Regions from separate parts of the Paenibacillus sp. ICGEB2008 genome, predicted to be linked through region 1. Evidence: riboswitches for the same ligand, from Rfam matches in the RefSeq annotation. Region 1 holds a riboswitch; the other holds the start of a gene.

Region 1 (7,776 bases):
TGGCCGTATATTGTATATTGTTTTCTTTACATATTTCCAAAAAATCTTCCGATATCCTAACTATCTGCTTCATTGCAATCAAGGGTTCACCGCCATACCATGTAACATTAAGAGTGTCAAGTTTACTAGCATTTGCTTTAACAAAATTGACTATACTTTGAGCTGTTTCTTCACTCATAGTTTTGTTATGATATTGGTCTTTCTCAAAACAGTATACACATCGAAAATTGCAGGCCATTGTAGGGGCAATTGTTAGCATTAAATTAGAAGATTCAAACCGATTTTTTAAGAGGTTTACCTTTACATATGCTTTTTCATTCATATTATCTTCTACGATATAGCCACATTCGATAAGATTTTTAAGATAAGTATCATTATTTATTGCCAATCCATTGTTTGTAAGTTCACAAAACTGTTTATAGTACTCCGGTTCAAGAACTGCCAATGCACCTGTTCGAGAATTATAAAGTACCGTTTTATCGGTATTTTCAATAATGTCATTAAAAATAAAGTTATATTGCGAAGCTTTCATTTTAGCCCTCCTTAGAATGGATGCGGTCCCTATGTAATTATGAATCGATTAACTAGTGACAAAATTCACATAAGTTTTAAAAATAAGATGTACGCTCATTCTGAGTTGTAATAGCATTCTCGCAGTGCACACTAGCCACCAAGAATAGATGTCCATCATCCGAAACCGGACTGAATTTAAAAGCCATCCTACACCTTTATAGTTTATTCATATACTTTATTCTCTCTGGACAATATCTATACTAGATAGCTTTTCCTTCTCGGCTTTTAATGTAGCATAAGGCAAAAAGAAAAAATAAGCTTGTATCCTGAAATGCAAAAAAGTCCATCTCAACGACCAAATATGTCAGCTTCATGTGAGATTAATATTTTTGTTACCTATTCTAAGCAATAAAGAAGAACGTATCCATTCCCTCGCCTGGGCTACGTCCTATCCACAGTATAAGTATGCATTTGAACTTTTACTAACAAAAATTCCATAACCTGATGGTAATTTTTTTCATATGTAAAACATCACTTCGAATAGACTTTTTTTACAATATACTGGATTTATATAACATATTTGAGGTGGTCTATTTGTTTCAAGTTGCTGTTTGTGACGATGATCCCGCAATGCATAAAATTTTACAACACTTTTTCATGTGTATGTCAGTAAGTGAATCCTTTGATTTTAATCTACAATTCTTTTTATCTGGGGAAGATCTAATCAAATCTTACAGTTCACAAGAGCGATACCCCTTTCATATTATCTTGTTAGATATTGAAATGAGGGAATTATCGGGAATTGAAACTGCAAAACTTATTCGCCTTTTTCCTGACCGAGAAGTTCAAATCATATTTCTAACTAACTATCCAGAATACATGCTAGAAAGTTTTGAAGTACAAGCATTTCAATATTTACTTAAACCCCTTACTTATAAACTCTTTGTAGAAAAAATAAATAAACTATGTCATTATATGCGTTCTTCAGTATCCCACTTTCTGTCTGTGAAAAATAAAACTGAGCATCTTGTATTGAGACACTCTGAGATCATAGCCATCTCAAAAGGTGAAAACAATTACATCCATAATGAACTTTGTATTGCAACGGATTCACACAACTATTTTATTTCTGGAACGTTGAAAGCGGTTTATGAACAATTAAAATATCCGTTTGTGTTTATACATAGGTCAATAATTGTGAATTTAGTTCATATACGTAAGTTTTCAGCTACTTCTGTTATTATGTCAAACGAACAAGAATTCCCTGTAGGTCGTTCTCACGCTAAATCACTTCGTGAGGCGTATGCTCGTTTTATAATTTCTCGTTTTCAGGAAGGGTGAGTTTTTTGAATCATTGCGTTTACATTAATGTCACCTCGTTTTCTAATTACTCTTTATTTTTATTTAGCACAACAAAGCAAAGTCATTTTTCCAATCCAATAGTTAACCTTTTTTTACTTTTCGCCTCTTTACACTTCATACTTATTACAGTACTAGTAGTTCATTATTTTAAAAAAGGAAGAAAATACAAGATAGGGATTGTGTATTATTTTGTAATATTAATAGGAACATCGTTTAACTTGCTCATACATTACGGTTTATTTTCTTTTATGAAACATAATTTATTCTTTATAATGTCAATCATCAGTATTCTTGGAATGAACGTGATTAATGTCTTTCTAACGGACAAGTTGATAGAAAAGTCAAACCTCTCATGCTTTTTTCAAAAGCAAATGCTGATGCAAGAAAAACGTTATAAAGAAACAATTCGATCTCTTAGTGATATCAAACGAAGTATTCATGATTTCAAAAAACAGTTAATATTTGTCCGTGCTTGTTTACAAGAACAGAGGACGGAAGAGGGTGTTAATCACATCAACCAAACTCTAAAAAATATAGACTCACCAAAACTTCATATAACAACAGGACATCTCGTTATTGATGCTTTAGTAAATCATACTTTCAGCATCGCTAATAAAAGTGGGATAGCTTTCTTCCATCAAATCCATATTAACCCGGCAAATATTAGTATTGGAAGTCATGATCTATGTATTGTCTTAGGTAATGTTTTCGATAATGCTATTGAAGCTGTAATGCAGCTTCCTAGAAAGAAAGAGCATTCAATTCATTTGGAAATTTTCACCGATAATATTGCCCTATGGATTTATGTTCGCAATTCAAAAAGTAATTATCTCAATACAGCATTCTCAACCAAAACATACAATCCCCCTTTAAAAAAACATGGGTATGGATTACTTAACATCCAGCAAGTGATAAAGAAATATGGTGGTTATTTAAATACAACTATTACGGATTCGCATTTTCAAATTACGATTATGCTCCCATGTAATAACTCTTAGGTTTGTAAACGTTATGGATTAAGAGATATTCAGAATAAATAAAATGTCGGTAATCACCAGTCTTATAACCTAAAAAAAGGAGTACCCTCAAGCCTGTGATGGCTGAGGATACTCCCTTTTAGTATTTATGAATTTACCGTTTGTCCCTTTTCTTCTACTTGGATAGCCGCCCCTACATTGGCACCAGCAAGAATACCCTTGTTCTTATTAGGATACAAAGAATTCATATAAGTCCGGGTTTCTGCAACAACAATTCCCGACAAGCCGAGCAGTGCAATCAGGTTCGGAAAAGCCATCATGGCGTTAAAAATATCTGCCAGCAGCCAGATGGCATCGAGCTTGATGAACGCGCCTCCGGCAACCAGTACGATGAACAGATAACGGTATGGTTTAATCCACTTGACCCCAAGCAAATATTCAACACAGCGTTCCCCGTAGTAGTTCCAGCCAAGTATCGTTGTGAACGCAAATAAAATAAGGCTAATCGTCACGAGCTCTGCTCCAGCCGGAAAGGCACTGGAAAACGCATGCTGAGTCATCAGACCTCCATCATCATTTCCACTCCATATTCCCGTAACCAGCAATGTAAATCCTGTCAAATTACAAATAATCATCGTATCGATAAAAACGCCCGTCATGGATATTAGCCCTTGTTCTGCGGGCCATTTCGTCTTAGCTGCTGCTGCTGCGATTGGCGCACTTCCCAAACCAGCTTCATTTGCAAAGATCCCTCTGGCAACTCCGCTTCGCATCGCCAGCATAATCGTGGCTCCGGCAAATCCACCCGTCGCAGATGTTGTCGAGAAAGCCCCTTGTAATACTAGTGCGATCGCATGAGGAAGCTCTCCTGCAAACTTAATGAGTACGATTAAACAAACCACGATATAGAGCCCCGACATGAATGGAACAATCTTTGTGGATACCTTGGCGATACTTTTGAGTCCTCCAATCGTAACAACAGCCGTCAACACGGAAATAATGATTGCTGTAACTACTGTTGGCACGCCAAAGCTACTTTCCGTAGAAGAAACGATAGCCTTTACTTGCGGAAAAGTACCGATTCCAAATAGTGCTACAAGAATACCAGAAAAGGCAAACAACATCGCCAGCGGCTTGAAACGGCGGCCAAGCCCATTTTCAATATAATACATCGGTCCACCCGAAAATTGTCCGTTCCGGTCTTTAACACGGTATTTAACGGATAATAGCCCTTCCGCATATTTGGTTGCCATCCCGAAAAAAGCTGCAACCAGCATCCAGAATAATGAACCGGGCCCACCCAGTTTGATCGCTGTTGCGACACCGACGATACTTCCCGTACCTACAGTAGCTGCAAGTGCCGTACTCAATGCTCCAAAGCTACTGACATCCCCGCTGCCTTCGTCCGGCGCTTTACCAATTAGCTTGAGCGCTAAGGGCAATCGAATAATCTGAAGCATCTTCAGACGGATCGTTAGCCACAACCCAGTGCCCATGACGAGAATTAGAAGCGGCGCTCCCCACATCCAACTGTCAATCGTTTCTAACACATGTACCAAATTCATTTCAACCCGCTCCTTCAGCATAGTAGAAAACAAAAAAGAGTCAAATCTGTTGATTCGACTCTTGGAGAGGTTAAAGGCACGAAAAAATACAACCATCTTGTGCAGGATTTCACCTCTAAAAGCTTATAAAAAGCCTAGGGCTATCCCTGTCACAGGTTATTCGCGTCTCTGTCCTTTTGCCTGAGAGTTTAAGCAGATGTGATCTGCGGTGCACCTTCGGCGCCCAATTAAGGGTCTCTCCAGAGTTCTGTCCGTTTACGGTCCCTGCTCGTTGCTGTAAATCAGCCTAAGCACCTGAGAGTTTTGCCCCTTCGGTTGGAACTTTCATTCCATCTCCCGCAAACATCAACCAGACATATGAAATTTTTATTCATTATACAGAAAAATTTCAGCTTATTACAAGTGAAAAATTTGTGAAGCCCTCTGAAAGAATCAATAGAGTGTCTATACAAAAAGCGGGTACAGCAGATTGCATCCTGAGGATTTTCTCTGCTGTACCCGCCAAAACGATATGGAATTATAATTCTTCACCGTTGGTTGCTATCACATTTTTATACCAGTTAAATGAGTCCTTTTTGGAGCGTTGAAGCGTTCCGTTACCGTCATCATCCAGATCAACGTAAATAAATCCGTAGCGCTTGGACATTTCGGACGTAGACATGCTCACAAGGTCGATAGGTCCCCAGCTGGTGTAACCAATCAGATCAACACCGTCAGCAATCGCTTCCTTCATTTGGGCAATATGCTGACGCAAGTAATCAATGCGATACGTGTCATGCACAGAGCCGTCTTCTTCTACCTTATCATACGCACCCAGGCCATTTTCCACGATGAACAGTGGCTTTTGATAGCGATCATAAAACGTATTCAGTGTAACACGCAGGCCGATCGGATCGATCTGCCATCCCCAGTCGGAAGACTGCAGATACGGATTTTTCACACCGCCTATCAGGTTCCCTGCTGCCTTTTCGCCTTCTGGCCCTGCCGATACGGTCAAGGTCATATAGTAACTAAATGAGATAAAATCGACCGTGTTATTTTTCAAAATTTCGGCATCGCCGGGTTCTGTCTGGATCACAATATTATTTTCTTCAAAATAGCGGTTCATATAGTTGGGATATCCCCCACGAGCATGCACATCCGTAAAGAACAGGTTCATTTGATTTTCATGCTGTGCTTTCAGGATATCTTCTGGGTTACACGTATGTGGGTAGCTTTCAATGCGGGCCAGCATACAGCCGATCTGAGCGCCCGGAATGATCTCATGTCCCCGTTTGGTCGCCAATGCACTTGCTACAAATTGATGGTGCAATGCTTGATATATCGCTTGTTGCTTGTTTTCTACACGGTCAATAACCACACCGCCGCCTGTAAACGGGCTCATAGTCATGACATTAATTTCGTTAAAGGTCAGCCAGTATTTTACTTTATCCTTATAGCGTGTAAATACCGTTTCGGCATATTTTACGTAATGATCCACGACTTCGCGTCCCAACCAGCCATTATACTTCTGTGTCAGACCTAGCGGTGTTTCATAATGCGACAGTGTTACCAAAGGCTCAATACCATACTTGCGCAGCTCATCGAATACATTGTCGTAGAATTGCAATCCTGCTTCATTCGGCTCGGCATCATATCCATTCGGGAAAATCCGCGACCAGTGGATGGACATCCGGAATACTTTAAAGCCCATTTCTGCAAACAAGGCAATATCTTCTTTGTAGTGGTGGTAAAAGTCCACACCTTCACGCTTTGGAAAACGGGCGTTTACCTTCCCTGCCAAGATGTCCTTCAGTCGTTCGGACGAAATTTCTATAGCATGATCGTTCTTACGTTCTGATTTAGGTACATAGGCTATCATGTCTGCGCTGGATAGACCTTTTCCATCTACGTCAAAAGCACCTTCCAATTGGTTGGCTGCAGTTGCCCCGCCCCAGAGGAAGTTTTTCGGGAATCCTTTTAGCGTCTTCGTCATGGTATGAAAACCTCTTTCCTTAATTTAATGTTTTCACTTTAGTCAGTAACCCGTCAGGTGCTGCAATGCGAATCCATAACTAACGGTAACCGTTCTCCTTTGAAATGCATCGACAGATGCTTTAAAATAGACGTAATGCCCTCATAAAGCATCCTAATTGTTGTAACGCGTTTCATGTCAAGTATTTTTTTCTCAGGTGAGGAGAAGCATCATGTCGAATCTTGATCAAATTGCAAAACTGGCGGGCTTTTCCAAAGCTACGGTATCCAGAGTGTTAAATCAGTCCCCCCATGTAAGCCAAGAAACCAGAGCTAAAATTTTAAAAATAATGCAGGAATTGGATTATGTTCCTAATCGAAATGCGATCTCTCTATCCAAGGGTCAGACGCTTCAGATTGGTATCATCACTTCAACTATCAATGAAATTGTGCTGGCATTTCTGGACAGCTTTGTGGAAATCGCAGGCCAATATGAATTCCAAACCATTATTTATACTTCGGGAGAAGACAAAAAGAAAGAGCTTCAAGCTTTCGAGGATTTAAAAAGAAAAAGAGTCGATGCGCTGGTCATCATTTCCTGCGTGAATGACACTGATTTTTTGAGTACCTATTGCAAATATGGACCGATCGTGGCATGGCAACGAATGGAGCATACTGATATTCGCTCCGTCGCTATGGACCAGTATGAAGGATACATGTTAGCATTAAAACATTTGATACAAAAAGGCTATACACGTATAGCCAATGCTTTTGGTCGTCCAAGCAGCATCAATACTCACAGCAGACAACGAGCCTATGAGCAGATCATGAGTGAACACAATCTGCCGGTACTGCCACACTGGAACTATTCTTCTATTTATAACATTCGTGATGGCGAACAGGTCGTGCGCAATTTGTTACAGCATCGTGAGGAATTTCCGGAGGCTATCTTGTGTGCTAACGATTATGTAGCAGTGGGCATTCTCTGCGAAGCGCGCAGACAATTGCTGAGGGTACCGGAAGATCTGGCGATTGTTGGGTTTGATAACACGGAGCTGGCGCACACCATGGGGATTACAACGGTTCAAAATCCCATTATGGCTCAGGCGGAAAATGCCTTTTTCATGCTTTCCCCTCAGCTGATTGGACGCCAAATGGAGCTTCATTCGCTAGAATACAGTCTCATTGAGCGTACGACCACTTAAGGGCACAATTGACTTGCAAATTAGGCAAATGGGCCTTGATATGAAATATTTTTTGTCGAAAGAGAATAAAATATGTTGAAATCGCTTTTTTTTGTGCTACAATAGCACTATATCGAAGGATTGTGACCGGTGATGCGGGCAATGCCTGAGTTCAATTGAGTGCTATTGCTAACAATAGTGTTGAATTGTGCTTGGGCATTT
Region 2 (7,776 bases), on a different contig from region 1:
GTTCCCAATATAGGTGGATACGATCTCCTCGCGTTCAAGCATCTTGTCAATATACTCACTTGTAATATGTCCTGCATCCAGCAGAATTTGTCCTGCCATACGAATCGCCTCATATTTGTCTTTGGCGGTTGCGTTCATTTTTATTTTGTCTATCGTCATAATACTCACGTTAGATTCCTCCCTGTCCCTAATTTACTGTGGAAAAATTCAGCCAGCTCACTCGATATATAATTGGCAATCTGATCCCTGCTACCGTGTTCCAGTAGCGTAATCATGTCTTCCTGCAACAGTAATGCACTAATCTCGCTCAATACCTCCAAGCTTTCTTTCGGCAACTCACGAGGTCCCAACATCAGCAGAACGCATTCTACCTGCTCATCTACATCCGCCAGCAGCGGCTCAGCCAGCCTATACAAGGTCAGCGAAGGCTGGCGAACATAGGGACTGCGCGTATGAATCAAAGCAACGGAGGTATCAGAAATCACCTGACTCCCTTGACGCTCTCTTTCTACAAGTTGTTCAGCAACAACAGAAGGCTCTGTGACATTTCCCCGCACTGCCTCCAACATGCAGATAGCCTCTATAGTGGCTGACATATCCACCCCTTGATTTTCCAGCGGGTATACTTGAAATTGCTGTACAATGTGTACAATCTCCTCAAGGCTTTTCCGTAGACCGGTAAGCCACTCCATGCCCTGGCCGGGGAGAACAGCCTGTTCCTGACGATGATCACTGAGTTGATTGAGTGTAATATGCTGGATGAAATGACGCAGGCGGTCACTCTCCTCTTGCGTCAGCAGCGGGCTGATTTTGAGATACCGATCCGGCTCAAGCGGCAGCTCCACTGTCGAAATGATCAGATCATAATCCTCCTTGGGAATCCGCGTTGCCTCGTACCATGAGGCCCTATCCACGATTTTGATCTGTGGCAGCTCCTTGGCCAGTCTTGTTGCCAGAAGTCTGGAAGACCCAATTCCGCTCGTGCAGACTACGATTGCTCGAACCTCCCGCTGCAATTGTCGCAGCCGCTCCAACGAAGCGCCAAAATGCATGACCAGAAATCCGATCTCTTCATCTGGTACTTCCATTTCTGTCATATCCGCCGCAGCCTTTTTGACCGAGTCGAACAAGCTGCCGTAATCCTTGCGGATTTGCTGAAGGAGAGGGTTGCGGATCGCTCTCCCTTCCCTCAAACGTTTGAATACTGGAGCCATATGGGCAATCAGCCTTCACGCAGGACACGATCCTCTGCTAATGGTGTGCCTGTCTCTGCCTCTACACGACGAATCAACTCATGAACCGACTCCAGCAGTACAAGATCATCCAGTGGCAGCAAGCGGGTGGAATGATCCTCAGCATCACGGAACAGCAACCCGAAATAACATCGTTCCGGTTCTGGAAATTCAATATCCAGCGCCGCTGACAACTCTGCGCATATACGCTCCACCATAGCTGTGCGCAGCATGATATTCTCCTCTGAATCTGTTTTCGAATACGAGAGACGATGATCCACAACGTACCCAAGGCGCAGACGTGCCAGAGAAACGCAAATTTGAATCAGCAGTTCCATATATTTGCTTTCCACCATGTTTTTCAGCCATTGATCATGAGGCTGCCAGAGGGCGTTCTCCACGGTTAGCAAGTTCTCCCTGCCAATCATCTCCAGCAACTTTTCAGTGACACGTGTCACCGGACGAAGCTCCTCACGACCGGAAAACAGAGCCGATTCATCCAAATATTCGAGAGCCAGCTCAGAAATCGCCCGTCTTTTGTCTATCTCCCGTCCTGTAATCTCGACACCGTATCCCCGTCTGCGCACTAGCACGAGCCCTCGATCTGCAATCCAGCCTCGTAATTCGTCCAGATCATGACTGACCGTAGTTACTGTGACTTTCAAATCCGATGCCAGCGCCAGTAACTTGATCGGCTCCTGTGTATCCAGCAGCATGCACAGCACTACAATCTTTCTCTCCTCAGCCGAGTAATCGTCTGACTTCGTTTGCAGCAACTGCTCCCGTAGACTTGCAAGCTGATTCGGGTCGGCATCCACATAGATACCGATCCCTGATTTTTTCTCCAGCTTTACCTCATGAGCCGCCAACCAGCACTCGACTGCGCCAAGTTCCCGATGGACCGTCCTTGTGCTGACATTAATCTTCTCGGCAATTTCTCCGGCCGTAACCTCATGGGGCTGCTCCAAAAGATACTCCACGATGTCAGATTGTCGTTTCGTAATATTCATAAGCGCATACCGTTCCTTCCCAAGCTCTATTCCCTTTCAGCAGGAAATACAAACTGTACACAGACGGCTGACTTTATAGGAATTAAGAGTCGGATTTCAGACGGTCAACCAGCGCTTCGTATTCAGGGCTTTTCAGAAAATTGTCAATGGAAATGTGCTCAGCATTCGGGGCTACCGTTTTAGCCCGGTCTGTTAATGTTTTTTGCGTAATGACAATGTCCGCATCCTGTGGAATTTCACTGATTGCCGTATTTGTTACCGTAACGCCCACGCCCGCCTGTTTCATTTTTTTGCGTAAAATTGAAGCTCCCATGGCACTTGAACCCATACCTGCATCACAGGAAAAGACAATTTTGTTCACTTCGGATTTATCCTTGAGCATTCGATCTGCGGCAATCTCAGCAGCACGATCAGATGCGTGGTTATCTTCCATTACAGTGGCGTTAGCACTTGCACCCTTGCTTTGATTTTTCATATCTTTCAGGCGGGATGCAGCTTCCTCCAGCCCCTCTTCCTTTTGCTTACCTGTCTTGAGCAATACTGCGGCAACAGCAAAGGATACGACTGCAGCAGCGATCACACCGCTCAGCATCGGCAAATATCCGCCTTTTGGTGTCATCAGGAAATAAGCAATGATACTGCCTGGTGAAGGAGCAGCAACCAGTCCGGCACCTGTCAACATAAAACAGAAGGTTCCCACAACGCCCCCTGCTATAGCAGCGAGAATTAGAATCGGCTTCATCAAAATGTAAGGGAAATAAATTTCATGAATCCCGCCGAAAAAATGAATGATAACTGCACCAGGAGCAGACGACTTCGCAGAGCCTTTACCGAACAGGCAATAGGCCAGCAAAATGCCGAGCCCCGGCCCAGGATTGGATTCAAGCATGAACAAAACGGATTTTCCTGTTCTTGCAGCTTCCTCTAGCGCAATCGGACTCAATACTCCGTGATTCAGTGCGTTGTTGAGAAATAATACTTTTCCGGGCTCAATAATGAGATTGACAAGCGGCAAGAGCCCTGCGTTCACGAGGAACTGTACACCTGCCGACAACACTTGACTGATGGTTTGCACGACCGGGCCAATCCCCACATGAGCGAGCAGTGCTAGAATGGCACCGATAATCCCGGCCGAGAAATTATTGACCAGCATTTCAAAACCTGATTTGACTTTGCCCTCAATGGCCTTATCGAACTTCTTCAAGATCCATGCAGCCAGCGGGCCAGCTACCATTGCTCCCAGGAACATCGGGATATCGGCCCCCACAATGACACCCATCGTCATAATGGCACCGATCACACCTCCACGCTGTCCGTGAATCATCGTGCCTCCTGTATAACCAATCAACAGCGGCAGCAAATAATTTTTCATCGGATCAACCAGTTGTGCAAAACCCTCGTTCGGGAACCACCCGGTCGGAATAAAGAGTGCTGTAATTAATCCCCACGCAATAAAGGCTCCCATATTCGGCATCACCATACCGCTGAGAAAACGGCCAAAACGTTGTACGGCGACACGAGCGCCACCGTTTGAACTGGACTTTGTGTCCACTGTGCTCATATTCATATCCTCCTTGTGAGTAAATAGCATCACTACCTTTTCTTAAAATTCATACTAAATGACAGCGCTATCTTCATCAACGAAATGAAAACGTACTTTCGTCATGAACGTTGATGACAACATTTAAATTTAAAATAACGGACAACGTATTATACCTGCATAATTCTTCTTAATATGACCGATAACAATAGAAATTAGTCGAAAAAACAGTGCTGTAAATCTGCACACTTATATAGAGGAGCTCACCTCTAAATCTAATAAATCGACGTAATTACGTCTTCTAAAAGACAACAAAAAAATAGCCGCCATGTCAGATCATAGCGACTATTTTATACACAAAACGAGCGGACTAACGATGCTTTTATTCAATTCAATATCCATATAAAAATTTAGAATAAAGCGCTAATATTCCATCTTATATTGCTCGTTATTGTTCATCCGAAATCAACTGCTCGTACTGATCCGCAGACAGCAGCTTGCTCAGAGCTTCCTCGACATCATTGCCCATCTCTACTTCAATCATCCAACCCTTTTCATAGGGAGATTCATTCACCAGCTCAGGTGTGCTTTCCAGAGCTTCATTTACTTTCAATACGGTTCCCGCCACCGGAGCAAAAAGGTCGGATACGGTCTTCACCGATTCAATTGTACCAATCTCTGCCCCCTGTTCAATCGTTGCTCCCGCCCCAGGTAATTCCACAAAAACAATATCACCCAGTTGATGCTGTGCAAAGTCTGTAATGCCGATCCGCAACGTCCCGTCTGCTGTGCGCTGAACCCACTCATGTTCGTCTGTATACCAAAGTTCCCGTTTCACTTCACTCATCCTGCTTTCGCCTCACTTCCACATGAATAAAATGCTTTTAATCACCTGTATTAGACAGGTTAAGATTATGACAACATGAGCAATCATGTCAATAATACTAACAAAAATACTTCATGTTATCTCATATAGCATAGAATATTAAAAAATGATAACTTGTAACAAACGCTTACATATCCTTATTTATACATTAAATGTTTTTTGGATTGTTTTATATGACATTTTTATTGACATTTTGAATGAATTTGCGTATTAATGGGTTATAGCAAATGCTTTTGGAAATACCCCGACAACTGCAAACGCGGATGAACGCGGAGGGAGAGACTACCCAAAAAATTCGCATAGCTGTTGTCGTTTCTGAGACAGTTGTGCACGCGAACTCGGATCAACTTGTTACCTGCAAAACCGGGTAACCTACCGTTGATCCAAAAGGTAGCGCCGAAGGAGTAAACTTGCATTGCAGGTGAATCTCTCAGGCAAAAGGACCTCTGCCGGACGCATCTCTGGAGAGCATTCGCGATTAGAGCGGATCACCCAAGGGGAAACCTGGTTCACACCGGGGTAACTTTCTGGTATCAAGGACAGAGCTGAAAGAAGAGTATGGACTGCCGTCTATACGTTTCTTTCAGCCTGTCTTTTTTGTTTAGCCGATTACACTGGATAGGAGTGAAAAAATGTCTAATTTGCGAAGAACACCATTATTTTCGTCTTACGGGACGCAGCCCGGGGTTCGTTGTATTGACTTTGGCGGGTGGGAGCTTCCCGTTCAGTTTAACGGCATCCAAAAAGAGCATGAGGCCGTCCGGCAACGCGCGGGTTTATTCGATGTCTCGCACATGGGCGAGTTTTTGGTTGAGGGCAAAGAAGCCGAGGCTTTTTTGCAATGGGTAACCACGAATGATGTCAGCCAGTTGGAACCGGGCCAGGCACAATATTCACTCCTGTGTTACCCCGATGGAGGCGTAGTGGATGACTTGCTTGTATACTGCAAAGGACCAGAGCGCTACATGCTCGTTGTGAATGCCTCCAACATCGACAAAGATTGGGATTGGCTCATGCGCCACGTACCTGCATCGGTTCATCTGGAGAATGTGTCTGATGCGATCGCATTGCTGGCATTACAAGGTCCGGAAGCAGCACATATTGCCGCAGCCGTGACAGATACAGATATTACGAATCTGGCATCTTTCCGATTCCATGAGAACGTGCAATTGTTCGGAGCAAAAGCACTCGTCTCCCGAACCGGATATACCGGCGAAGACGGTTTTGAATTTTATATACCTGCTGAGGAAGCGCCCGCCGTGTGGAATGGTTTGCTTCGTTGCGGTGAATCGTATGGGCTAATTCCCGCTGGGCTTGGTGCTCGCGATACACTACGGTTTGAGGCACGGCTGCCGCTGTACGGACAAGAGTTATCTGCCACCATTTCACCGCTTGAGGCTGGTTTAGGTTTCTTCGTCAAGCTGAATAAAGGAGATTTTATCGGCAGAGAAGCACTGCAACACCAGAAAGAACAAGGAATTCCTCGCAAGTTGATCGGGCTGGAAATGATTGACCGCGGTATCCCGCGCGCTCATTATCCAGTCTTCGCGGAAGGCCAACACATTGGTGAGGTCACAACGGGGACTCAATCGCCCACCTTGAAGCGTAATTTGGGGCTAGCCCTGGTGGACAGTCGTTTTAGCACCCTATCTACACCGTTAGAGGTCGAAATTCGAGGTAAACGCCTGCGTGCGGAAGTGGTCGCAGCCCCCTTTTATAAGCGGCCACGCTGATCCTAAATCCTCTTCATTTCAAAAAAATGATCATGTCAGATACGAAATTCTGGATTTTCCAACTACGATTATGTATTAGCTAATTTACTATCTAAATTTTGCTTTTCGAAAGGAGCCAGAACTTATGAAGCAGCATCGCTATCTCCCCATGACCGAACAAGATCAAGCCGAAATGCTGCGTGTGGTGGGCGTATCATCCATTGATGATTTATTCAGTGACATTCCAGAGGCAATTCGATACCAAGGGGAACTCCCTCTTTCCTCTCGGCTTGACGAAAGAGCCTTAACTCGCCACATGGCCGAGCTGGCCGGACACAACGCCAATACAGACACACATGCCAGCTTTCTTGGTGCAGGTATTTATGATCATCATATTCCGTCCGTCATTCAGCACATCACCTCACGTTCCGAATTTTACACAGCCTACACCCCCTATCAGCCGGAAGTAAGCCAGGGCGAGCTGCAAGCCATTTTTGAATTCCAGTCGTATATTTGCGAATTGACAGGCATGGCAGTAGCGAATGCCAGCATGTACGATGGAGCGACAGCTCTGGCGGAAGCGGGCTCACTGGCCGCCGCAGCCACGCGCCGTAAACAGCTTATCGTATCAAGGTCTGTCCATCCAGAGGCACGCCAGGTATTGGTAGCCTATGCGCGCGGATTGGACTTGGACATCGTGGAGATCGGCTGTTCGGACGGCGTAACGGATGTCGATGCGCTTGCCGCGGCCGTATCGGAACAGACGGCGGCTGTCTTGATCCAAAGCCCCAACTTTTTTGGAGCCGTGGAAAATCTGAAGCCGATGGCTGACCTGATCCATGCACACAAGGGGCTAATGGTCGTCAGTGCCAACCCATTGGCACTTGGCTTGCTGGAGGCGCCCGGTAAGCAGGGCGCGGATATTGTTGTAGGAGACGCGCAGCCGCTTGGGATCTCGTCCTCCCTCGGCGGTCCAACCTGCGGTTACTTTGCCGTTTCTCAGGCACATATGCGTCGTATCCCTGGGCGTATCGTAGGCCAAACCACGGACCGCAACGGCAAACGCGGCTTCGTGCTGACCTTGCAAGCGCGGGAACAACATATCCGCCGCGAAAAGGCCACGTCTAACATTTGTTCCAACCAAGCGTTGCTTGCTTTATCTGCATCTGTGTACTTGTCTGTCATGGGTAAACAGGGTATCCAGGAAGTAGCCGAGCTGAATTTGCATAAAAGCCGCTATGCGTTAGAACAATTGCTGAGCTTGAATGGCATAACTGCCTCGTTTCACGCACCGACCTTTAACGAGTTCGCCCTTAGGCTGCCTGAAGGTACGAATATGAGCCAACTTCAGGACAATCTGCTAGCTGCCGGATTTATCGCAGGCTATGATTTGGGC

What was found. Region 1 has a riboswitch for glycine ahead of C400_RS0114345 (alanine/glycine:cation symporter family protein). Riboswitches for the same ligand answer to the same signal wherever they lie in the genome.
Region 2: linked by a shared signal. The riboswitch ahead of gcvT (glycine cleavage system aminomethyltransferase GcvT) and the one ahead of C400_RS0114345 (alanine/glycine:cation symporter family protein) in region 1 are both predicted to bind glycine.

Annotation. Positions count from the first base shown of each region.
Region 1 is NZ_AMQU01000014.1:252,637-260,412, reverse strand. It holds gene C400_RS0114360 (radical SAM/SPASM domain-containing protein) at 1-532, opposite strand, end outside; gene C400_RS0114355 (LytR/AlgR family response regulator transcription factor) at 1,108-1,854, shown strand; gene C400_RS27870 (sensor histidine kinase) at 2,247-2,873, shown strand; gene C400_RS0114345 (alanine/glycine:cation symporter family protein) at 2,999-4,417, opposite strand; glycine riboswitch at 4,576-4,670, opposite strand; glycine riboswitch at 4,682-4,766, opposite strand; gene C400_RS0114340 (glycoside hydrolase family 1 protein) at 4,935-6,392, opposite strand; gene C400_RS0114335 (LacI family DNA-binding transcriptional regulator) at 6,604-7,575, shown strand.
Region 2 is NZ_AMQU01000008.1:75,386-83,161, reverse strand. It holds gene C400_RS0109180 (PTS sugar transporter subunit IIA) at 1-168, opposite strand, end outside; partial or broken gene C400_RS28555 (BglG family transcription antiterminator) at 165-2,242, opposite strand; gene C400_RS0109170 (PTS mannitol transporter subunit IICB) at 2,325-3,803, opposite strand; gene gcvH (glycine cleavage system protein GcvH) at 4,231-4,629, opposite strand; glycine riboswitch at 4,932-5,124, shown strand; glycine riboswitch at 5,125-5,221, shown strand; gene gcvT (glycine cleavage system aminomethyltransferase GcvT) at 5,301-6,401, shown strand; gene gcvPA (aminomethyl-transferring glycine dehydrogenase subunit GcvPA) at 6,526-7,776, shown strand, end outside.